One region of the Metabacillus schmidteae genome, then DNA from elsewhere that is predicted to be linked to it. Evidence: predicted binding sites of a transcription regulator. Region 1 holds the regulator's gene; the other holds the start of a gene.
The links. The regulator LexA, encoded in region 1, represses DNA repair genes until DNA is damaged. The targets are predictions, from matches to a motif close to CGAACATATGTTCG.
Positions count from the first base shown of each region.

Region 2: uvrB (excinuclease ABC subunit UvrB) is a predicted target of LexA. The motif match lies at 1,782-1,795, and genes of this name have one in related genera.

Region 1 covers NZ_CAESCH010000001.1:2,518,779-2,523,219, forward strand. Annotated here, with positions in the region: gene HWV59_RS12060 (methionine gamma-lyase family protein) at 1-531, shown strand, start outside; gene HWV59_RS12065 (MerR family transcriptional regulator) at 637-1,038, shown strand; gene glnA (type I glutamate--ammonia ligase) at 1,101-2,435, shown strand; gene lexA (transcriptional repressor LexA) at 2,515-3,135, opposite strand; gene yneA (cell division suppressor protein YneA) at 3,291-3,602, shown strand; gene HWV59_RS12085 (YneB family resolvase-like protein) at 3,638-4,294, shown strand.
Region 2 covers NZ_CAESCH010000002.1:317,280-321,720, forward strand. Annotated here, with positions in the region: gene HWV59_RS22370 (peptide chain release factor 3) at 1-806, shown strand, start outside; gene HWV59_RS22375 (GNAT family N-acetyltransferase) at 896-1,339, shown strand; gene HWV59_RS22380 (CsbA family protein) at 1,360-1,593, shown strand; gene uvrB (excinuclease ABC subunit UvrB) at 1,866-3,851, shown strand; gene uvrA (excinuclease ABC subunit UvrA) at 3,859-4,441, shown strand, end outside.

The DNA.
Region 1 (4,441 bases):
AAGCAAGAGCTAATTGAAGCTTGCTCATATCGCATGACATCTCCGGGAATAGGAGCCGAAGCTGGAGCATCTTTATATAGTCTGCAGGAAATGTACCAGGGTTTCTTCTTAGCTCCACATGTAGTGGGACAAGCTTTGAAAGGAGCGGTATTCACATCCGCATTCTTAGAGGAACTTGGGTTAAAGACAAGCCCGATGTGGAACAGTAAGAGAACGGACTTAATACAGTCTGTTCAATTTGATGATCCTGACATGATGGTTGCATTTTGTCAAGCAATTCAATATTCTTCACCTATTAATTCTCATGTAACACCATATCCGAATTATATGCCTGGGTATGAAGATGATGTCATAATGGCAGCAGGTACGTTTATACAAGGAGCTAGCATTGAGTTGTCTGCAGATGGACCACTCAGGGCGCCTTATGTCGCATATGTCCAAGGCGGCCTTACATACACTCATGTGAAGATTGCAGTTTGTTCAGCAGTCGATTCTTTACTAGACAAAAACTTAATCTCAATTGTTAGTTAACTACCAAAATAGATGGTGAATCTATGTTATGTAAGCTGACATTTGATTGACACATAATGTTACATAGGTTATAATGAAATCAGTTAACTAAAAGGAGCGAATAACATGAGTGATAATATTCGACGCTCAATGCCCCTATTTCCTATTGGAATTGTTATGCAGCTCACTGATTTATCTGCAAGGCAAATTCGTTATTACGAGGAAAATGAATTGATCTTTCCAGCTAGAACGGAGAGCAATCGAAGATTATTTTCTTTTAACGATGTAGATAAATTATTGGAGATTCGTAATCTGATTGAGCAGGGTGTGAACCTAGCGGGAATTAAAGAAATTTTCTCTCGTAAAAGTACACATAATGAAGAAAAACAAGAGCAACCTAAAACGGTTGAAAAACCTGATCTTAGCGATTCAGAATTACGAAAACTTCTTAAATCCGAGCTTATGCAGGCAGGTCGTTTTAATCGGCCTACATTAAGACATGGAGACATGTCAAGATTCTTCCATTAATTATTATAGTAGCAATGAAAAAATTGAATATAACTTTTTGAAATTGGAGAGGAGATTTTCAAGTGGCTAAATATTCAAGAGAAGATATTGTAAGTTTAGTAAAAGAAAATAATGTAAAATATATCCGATTACAATTCACGGATATACTTGGAACGATCAAAAACGTTGAAATCCCAACAAGTCAGTTAGATAAAGCACTTGACAATAAAATGATGTTTGATGGTTCTTCAATTGAAGGTTTTGTACGTATCGAAGAATCTGATATGTATTTATATCCTGACTTAGATACATTTGTTATCTTCCCTTGGACAGCAGAAAAAGGAAAAGTAGCTCGTTTTATCTGTGATATTTACAATCCGGATGGTACTCCGTTTGCAGGTGATCCACGTAATAATTTACGTCGTATTCTTGCTGAAATGGAAGAGCTTGGCTTTACTGATTTCAACTTAGGGCCAGAACCTGAATTTTTCTTATTTAAGTTAGATGAAAAAGGCGAGCCGACTCTAGAACTAAATGATAATGGTGGTTATTTTGATTTAGCACCAACAGATCTTGGCGAAAACTGCCGTCGTGATATCGTTCTTGAACTAGAGGAGATGGGCTTTGAAATTGAAGCTTCTCACCACGAAGTTGCACCAGGACAGCATGAGATCGATTTTAAATATGCAAATGCAATTAAAGCATGTGACGATATCCAAACATTCAAGCTAGTTGTTAAAACAATTGCTCGTAAACATGGTTTACATGCTACATTTATGCCTAAGCCATTATTTGGAGTTAATGGTTCAGGTATGCATATGAACTTATCTTTATTCCGCAAAGGGGAAAATGCATTCCTGGATCCAAATGGAGATCTTCAATTAAGTGATACGGCAAGACAATTTATTGCAGGTGTTATCAAGCATGCACCAGCATTTACAGCAGTTACAAATCCAACAGTAAATTCTTACAAACGTCTTGTACCTGGTTATGAAGCACCTTGTTATGTTGCTTGGTCTGCACAAAACAGAAGTCCATTAATTCGTATTCCAGCATCTCGCGGCTTAAGTACACGTGTTGAAGTACGTAGTGTTGACCCTGCTGCAAACCCTTATTTAGCAATGAGTGTTTTATTAGCTGCAGGTCTTGATGGAATTAAAAACAATCTTGATGCTCCAAAACCAATTGACCGTAACATCTATGTTATGTCAAAAGAAGAGCGTGTTGAAAATGGTATTGTTGATTTACCGGCAACATTGGCTCAAGCATTAGATTTACTAAAAGCAGACAGCACTATGAAACATGCATTAGGTGAACATTTATTCGAGCACTTCATTGAAGCGAAAGAAATCGAATGGGATATGTTCCGCACGCAAGTACACCCATGGGAAAGAGAACAATACATGTCAATGTATTAATAGAAATAAAGCCTCAACCTCTGTTGAGGCTTTATTTGTTTTTTTATATGAAAAAAGCTTATCTTCTAAGAAGATAAGCTTAGTGTACTGTTCGATAAACCCCAATTACTTTTCCTAAAATACTAACATTTCGTAAAATAATTGGCTCCATCGTAGAGTTTTCAGGTTGCAGGCGAATATAGTCTTTTTCTTTGAAGAATCTCTTACATGTTGCCTCGTCATCTTCTGTCATAGCAACAACAATATCACCATTGTTAGCCGTCTGTTGCTGACGGACAATTACTAAGTCTCCATCTAAAATACCAGCCTCAATCATACTTTCACCCATAATTTCCAGCATAAAAACATGTTCATCTTCCGAAACATAACGGTCAGGTAAAGGAAAATATTCTTCAACATTCTCGATAGCTGTAATCGGAAGCCCTGCTGTTACTTTCCCGATGACCGGGACATTTACTACATTAATTTTTGGAATATGATTTGTTTCTTCTTCTAAGATTTCAATTGCTCTAGGTTTTGTGGGGTCTCTTCTAATCAATCCTTTGGATTCTAATCTAGCTAAATGTCCATGGACCGTTGAGCTTGAAGCCAGTCCCACCGCTTCACCAATTTCGCGAACAGAAGGTGGATATCCTTTCTTTTGGACCTCATCTTTTATGAAGCTTAAGATATCTTGTTGTCTTTTTGATAGTTTTGTCATCTTTTGTGACACCTCGGATCCTCTAATTTATGTTTATTATAGCATCATTTACCTTTATATACAAACATAAGTTCGAAAAAACACTTGACTAGAACAATTGTTCGTACTATACTTTACTTATAAATACGAACAAATATTCTTATGAGGTGTTACTTATGAAAAAAGAGTCTTTATCTTACATTCTAGCTTTTTTTGTTGTACTATTAGCCATAACAGTAGGAATTACTTATACCAATAAAACCGATAGTTTAGAAAACTATCACCAAGTTGAAATTAAAAAAGGTGATAGTCTCTGGACGATTGCAGATCAATTTCAAGATAAACATAATATTTCAAAACAGGATTTTGTCAAGTGGGTTCAGGAGAAAAATGAGATTCATTCTTCTACATTAACACCAGGAGAAATCGTTTTTGTACCAATACATAAAGAAGAAGTTCATCAATTTCAACAAATAGCAAGTGAATGAATTAACACAGATCTAGTGAATAGGTGATGATAAAAATGAAGGCCGTTATTTATTGTCGAGTTAGTACAGAGAAAGATACACAAGATACTTCAATTGAAAGACAAAAAGAAGAGCTTCTTTCACTAGCTGCAACTCACAATATGAACGTTATTAAAATAATAGAAGAAAGACATAGTGGATATGATGTAGATAGGGATGGAATTATTGAAGCGCTTGAGTTGTTAAAAGATAAGAAAGCATCTGTCCTTTTAGTTCAAGATGATACTAGATTAGGGCGTGGTCACGCAAAGATCGCGCTTTTACATGAAATAAAGAAACTACAAGCATCCATTTTCACTTTAAACGAAAAAGGTGAGCCGGAGTTATCTGAAACAGATTCAATGATACTGAGTATACTGGCTACAGTTGAAGAATTTCAAAGAAAGCTGATAAATTATAAGATTAAAAGAGGGATGCAGCGTGCTATCCAGAATGGATTTAATCCTCAAAAAAATCTTAAGAACCAAGACCAAGCAGGAGGTAGAGAGAAGATTGAGGTCCCACTTGAAGAAATAATTAAGTTGAGAAATAAGGATCTAACATTTCAAGAAATAGCTGCTACCCTTAGAGGACTTGGATTTGATGTTAGTAAAGCTACAGTTCATAGAAGATATAAAGAGCACATTGAAGAAACTCAATTCAACTCGAAATGAGAGTTGATCTCAGTACTAGTACTTCCATACTTATTAGTTGTCATTTGTCTCGCTGTTTAGTATGATGACATTTGTAGGAAAAGTATATCTAAATTATAGATTTTGTTAAAACATAATTTAGACTATTTTACCTGTTTAGAATAGACT
Region 2 (4,441 bases), on a different contig from region 1:
ATACATTTTTGCAATTTGCTGCAAAACCACAGCCGCGTAAAACAGATCAAGGCTTAGTTGAGCCGGAAAAAGATCAGTTCTCAGGCTATATCTTTAAAATTCAAGCAAATATGAACCCGGCACACCGTGACAGAATCGCCTTCTTCCGAGTATGTTCCGGTAAATTCGAACGTGGAATGAGTGTAAACTTAAGTCGTACGAATAAAACGATTAAGTTGAACCAAACGCAAGCCTTTATGGCAAAAGACCGTGACACTGTAGACGAGGCTTATCCTGGTGATATTATTGGGATTTATGATCCAAATATTTATCAAATTGGCGACACGTTAATCGGTGGTAAAGACTCTTATGAATATGAAGAGCTGCCTCAATTCCCACCAGAGCTATTCAAACGTGTTCAGGCGAAAAACGTCATGAAAGCAAAGCAATTCCGAAAAGGAATAGAACAGCTTGTTCAAGAAGGAGCTATTCAATTATACCGCCAAGAGTTGAATGACTCGATCATCCTTGGCGCAGTTGGTCAGCTTCAATTTGAAGTGTTTGAATACCGAATGAAGGCTGAATATAATGTGGAAATTGAATTCACCTCACTTGGAGAACGAATTCCAAGATGGATTAAAAGCGAGAAGTTTGAGAAGCGCTTCTTTGATTCAAGAAGCATGCTTGTTCGTGATCGCTTTGGTGCCTATGCGGTACTGTTTGAAAATGAATTTACATTACGTTACTTTTTAGAAAATCAAAAAGACATTGAGTTAGTCGATTTATTAGAAGAAAATGACTATCAAGGTGTGACATCACAGAAATAATCTTAGGGGGCTAATTGTGTTAATTAGCCCTATTTTGTTTGGTTTTCATGTTATGATTGAGCTATACATAAGGAATTGAGGGGAAGCATGTGAACTTAGAAAAAGCAACACTATCTGATTTGGATGATGTATCTGTATTGTTTAATAAGTACCGTATCTTTTATGGACAACCATCTGATCTTGAAGGGGCAAAGGCTTTTATCAAGGAAAGAATGGAGCAAAAGGAATCAACGATATTCCTGGCAAAAAGCAACGATGGAATTCCTGCTGGATTTGTCCAGCTTTACCCGATTTTTACTTCAGTAGGGATGAGGAGAAAATGGCTGCTTAATGATTTGTTTGTTTCTGAAGACTTTCGACGTCTTGGAGTAGGAAAAGCACTAATGAATCAAGCAAAGGAATTTGCGATTGAAACGAATACAGCAGGAATTTTATTAGAAACAACCAAAGACAATGTAAATGCACAGGCTCTCTACGAAAGTGTCGGCTATGAAAAAGAGGATACTGTGTATTTTTACAATTTATCACTATAATAGCTGAATAGGTGATTACGATGGTTTTAAAAGTCATATTAGCAATCATTATGCCTTTTCTACTTGTCCTTCTTTTTACACGGGTAAGCTATAATCATTATGTTGGGATAGCATTAACAGCGGCTTTGCTTATTGCCTCCTATATGAAAGGTTACACACATGGTCCAAGCATCTTCTTTATTGACATCGTCTCACTTGGTGTCGGCTTTTTCTTTGCGAGAAAGATGAAGGAGGACCTGGTGAAGAAGAAATAGGTTTGAGGTTAATTAAAAAGTGAAATACTTAACTAAGAAAGGGCTATGACAGCTCTTTTTTTTATAGTTGCAAAAATATGTGCAAACTCGCAATAAATACAAGATAGTTGCAAAAATAGATGAAAAGTTGCAAGATTTCCATATAAAGGGGAATTTAATCAGGACAATATACATAGTAGAAAAAAATACGAACTATAGTTCGTATTTTTGGTGATTTTCCAACAATTTATGGTAAACTATTCATAGTGATAAAACGGAATGGAGGCTTATGAGTGAGCGAGCAATTTGAATTAGTCTCAAAATACAAACCACAAGGTGATCAGCCTAAGGCGATTCAATCATTGGTTGAAGGAATCCAGCAAGGCAAACGATTCCAAACATTGCTAGGGGCAACAGGTACAGGAAAAACCTTTACTGTTTCAAATGTGATCCAACAAGTAAATAAACCAACCTTAATTATTGCTCATAACAAAACATTAGCAGGACAACTGTACAGTGAGTTTAAAGAATTCTTTCCAAATAATGCTGTTGAGTATTTTGTTAGTTACTATGATTACTATCAACCGGAAGCCTATGTTCCACAGACAGATACATTTATCGAAAAAGATGCAAGTATTAATGATGAAATAGATAAGCTTCGTCACTCGGCTACATCTTCGCTATTCGAAAGAAAAGATGTCATCATTATTGCCAGTGTTTCTTGTATTTATGGTCTCGGTTCACCGGAAGAATATAAAGAGTTAGTTGTTTCGTTAAGAACGGGAATGGAAATTGAACGAAATCAATTATTAAGAAAACTGGTTGATGTGCAATATGAACGAAATGATATTGATTTCCGAAGAGGGACATTCCGAGTGCGCGGAGATGTAGTGGAAATTTTTCCTGCTTCACGTGATGAACAGTGTATCCGCGTTGAGTTTTTCGGTGATGAAATTGACCGGATTCGTGAAGTGGATGCATTAACAGGTGAGATTATGGGAGAGCGTGAACATGTAGCGATCTTCCCGGCTTCCCACTTCGTTACAAGGGAAGAAAAGATGGAGAAAGCCATCAAAAACATAGAAGCAGAGCTTGAAGAAAGATTGGAAGAATTGCGTGAAAACGGCAAGCTTCTTGAAGCACAGCGCCTGGAACAACGAACAAGATACGACCTTGAAATGATGAGGGAAATGGGCTTTTGCTCCGGAATCGAAAACTATTCCCGACATTTAACATTACGACCTTCAGGTTCAACACCTTATACACTGCTGGACTTCTTCCCGGAGGACTCACTTATTGTCATTGATGAGTCACATGTTACAGTGCCGCAAATTAGGGGTATGTTTAATGGAGACCAAGCACGTAAACAAGTCCTTGTTGATCATGGCTTTCGTTTGCCATCAGCAAAGGACAACAGACCTTTGCGATTTGAGGAATTTGAAAAGCATATCGAAAATATTGTGTTTGTCTCAGCGACACCTGGTCCATATGAGATGGAACATACACCTGAGATGATTCAACAGATTATCCGTCCAACAGGACTGCTGGATCCTACAATAGATGTTCGTCCAATTGAAGGGCAAATTGATGACTTAATTGGAGAAATTCAAACAAGAGTTGAAAAAAATCAACGTGTGCTGATTACAACATTAACGAAGAAAATGTCGGAGGATTTAACAAATTATCTGAAGGAAATCGGCATTAAAGTCAATTATCTTCACTCAGAAATTAAGACTTTAGAGCGTATTGAAATTATCCGTGAGCTACGCCTTGGTAAATATGATGTGTTAGTCGGAATCAACCTTTTAAGAGAAGGGTTGGATATTCCTGAGGTCTCACTTGTTGCCATTTTGGATGCAGATAAGGAAGGGTTCCTTCGCTCAGAGCGATCACTCATTCAAACGATTGGGCGTGCTGCCCGTAATGCAGAAGGCCATGTGATTATGTATGCAGATAAAATGACGAATTCGATGGAGATTGCGATTAATGAAACGAAGCGTCGCCGTCAAATTCAAGAAGAGTTTAACGAGAAGCATGGTATTACCCCGCAAACGATTCAAAAAGAAATCCGTGACGCTATCCGTGCGACAATGGCTGCAGAAGACCAGGAAGAATATGAAACAACAGCAGCAAGTAAACTGACGAAGTTAACGAAGAAAGAACGGGATAAAGTGATTGCTGATATGGAAAGTGAAATGAAGGAAGCAGCAAAAGCGTTGAACTTTGAACGGGCTGCCGAGCTTCGTGATTTAATTTTAGAACTGAAAGCGGAAGGATGAAGCAATTATGGCAATGGAACATATTGTTGTGAAGGGAGCGCGAGCCCACAATTTAAAAAATATCGATGTAACCATTCCGCGTGATAAGCTTGTTGTTTTAACAGGATTATCTGGTTCAGGTAAATCATCTTTGGCATTTGATACCATTTATGCTGAAGGACAGCGTCGTTATGTTGAATCACTATCTGCATATGCCCGTCAATTTTTAGGCCAGATGGATAAACCTGATGTTGACGCGATTGAAGGGCTATCACCAGCGATCTCAATTGACCAAAAAACAACAAGCCGTAATCCGCGCTCAACTGTTGGGACAGTGACGGAAATCTATGATTATTTGCGTTTACTTTATGCAAGAGTTGGTCGTCCAACTTGTCCTATTCATGGAATTGAAATCTCGTCCCAAACAATAGAGCAAATGGTTGACCGCATTTTAGAATACCCGGAACGAACTAAGCTACAAGTACTTGCTCCCATTGTGTCCGGTCGTAAAGGAACACATGTAAAAGTGTTTGAAGATATTAAAAAACAAGGGTATGTACGTGTGCGGGTTGATGGAGAAATGCGTGAGCTCTCAGAAGATATAGAGCTTG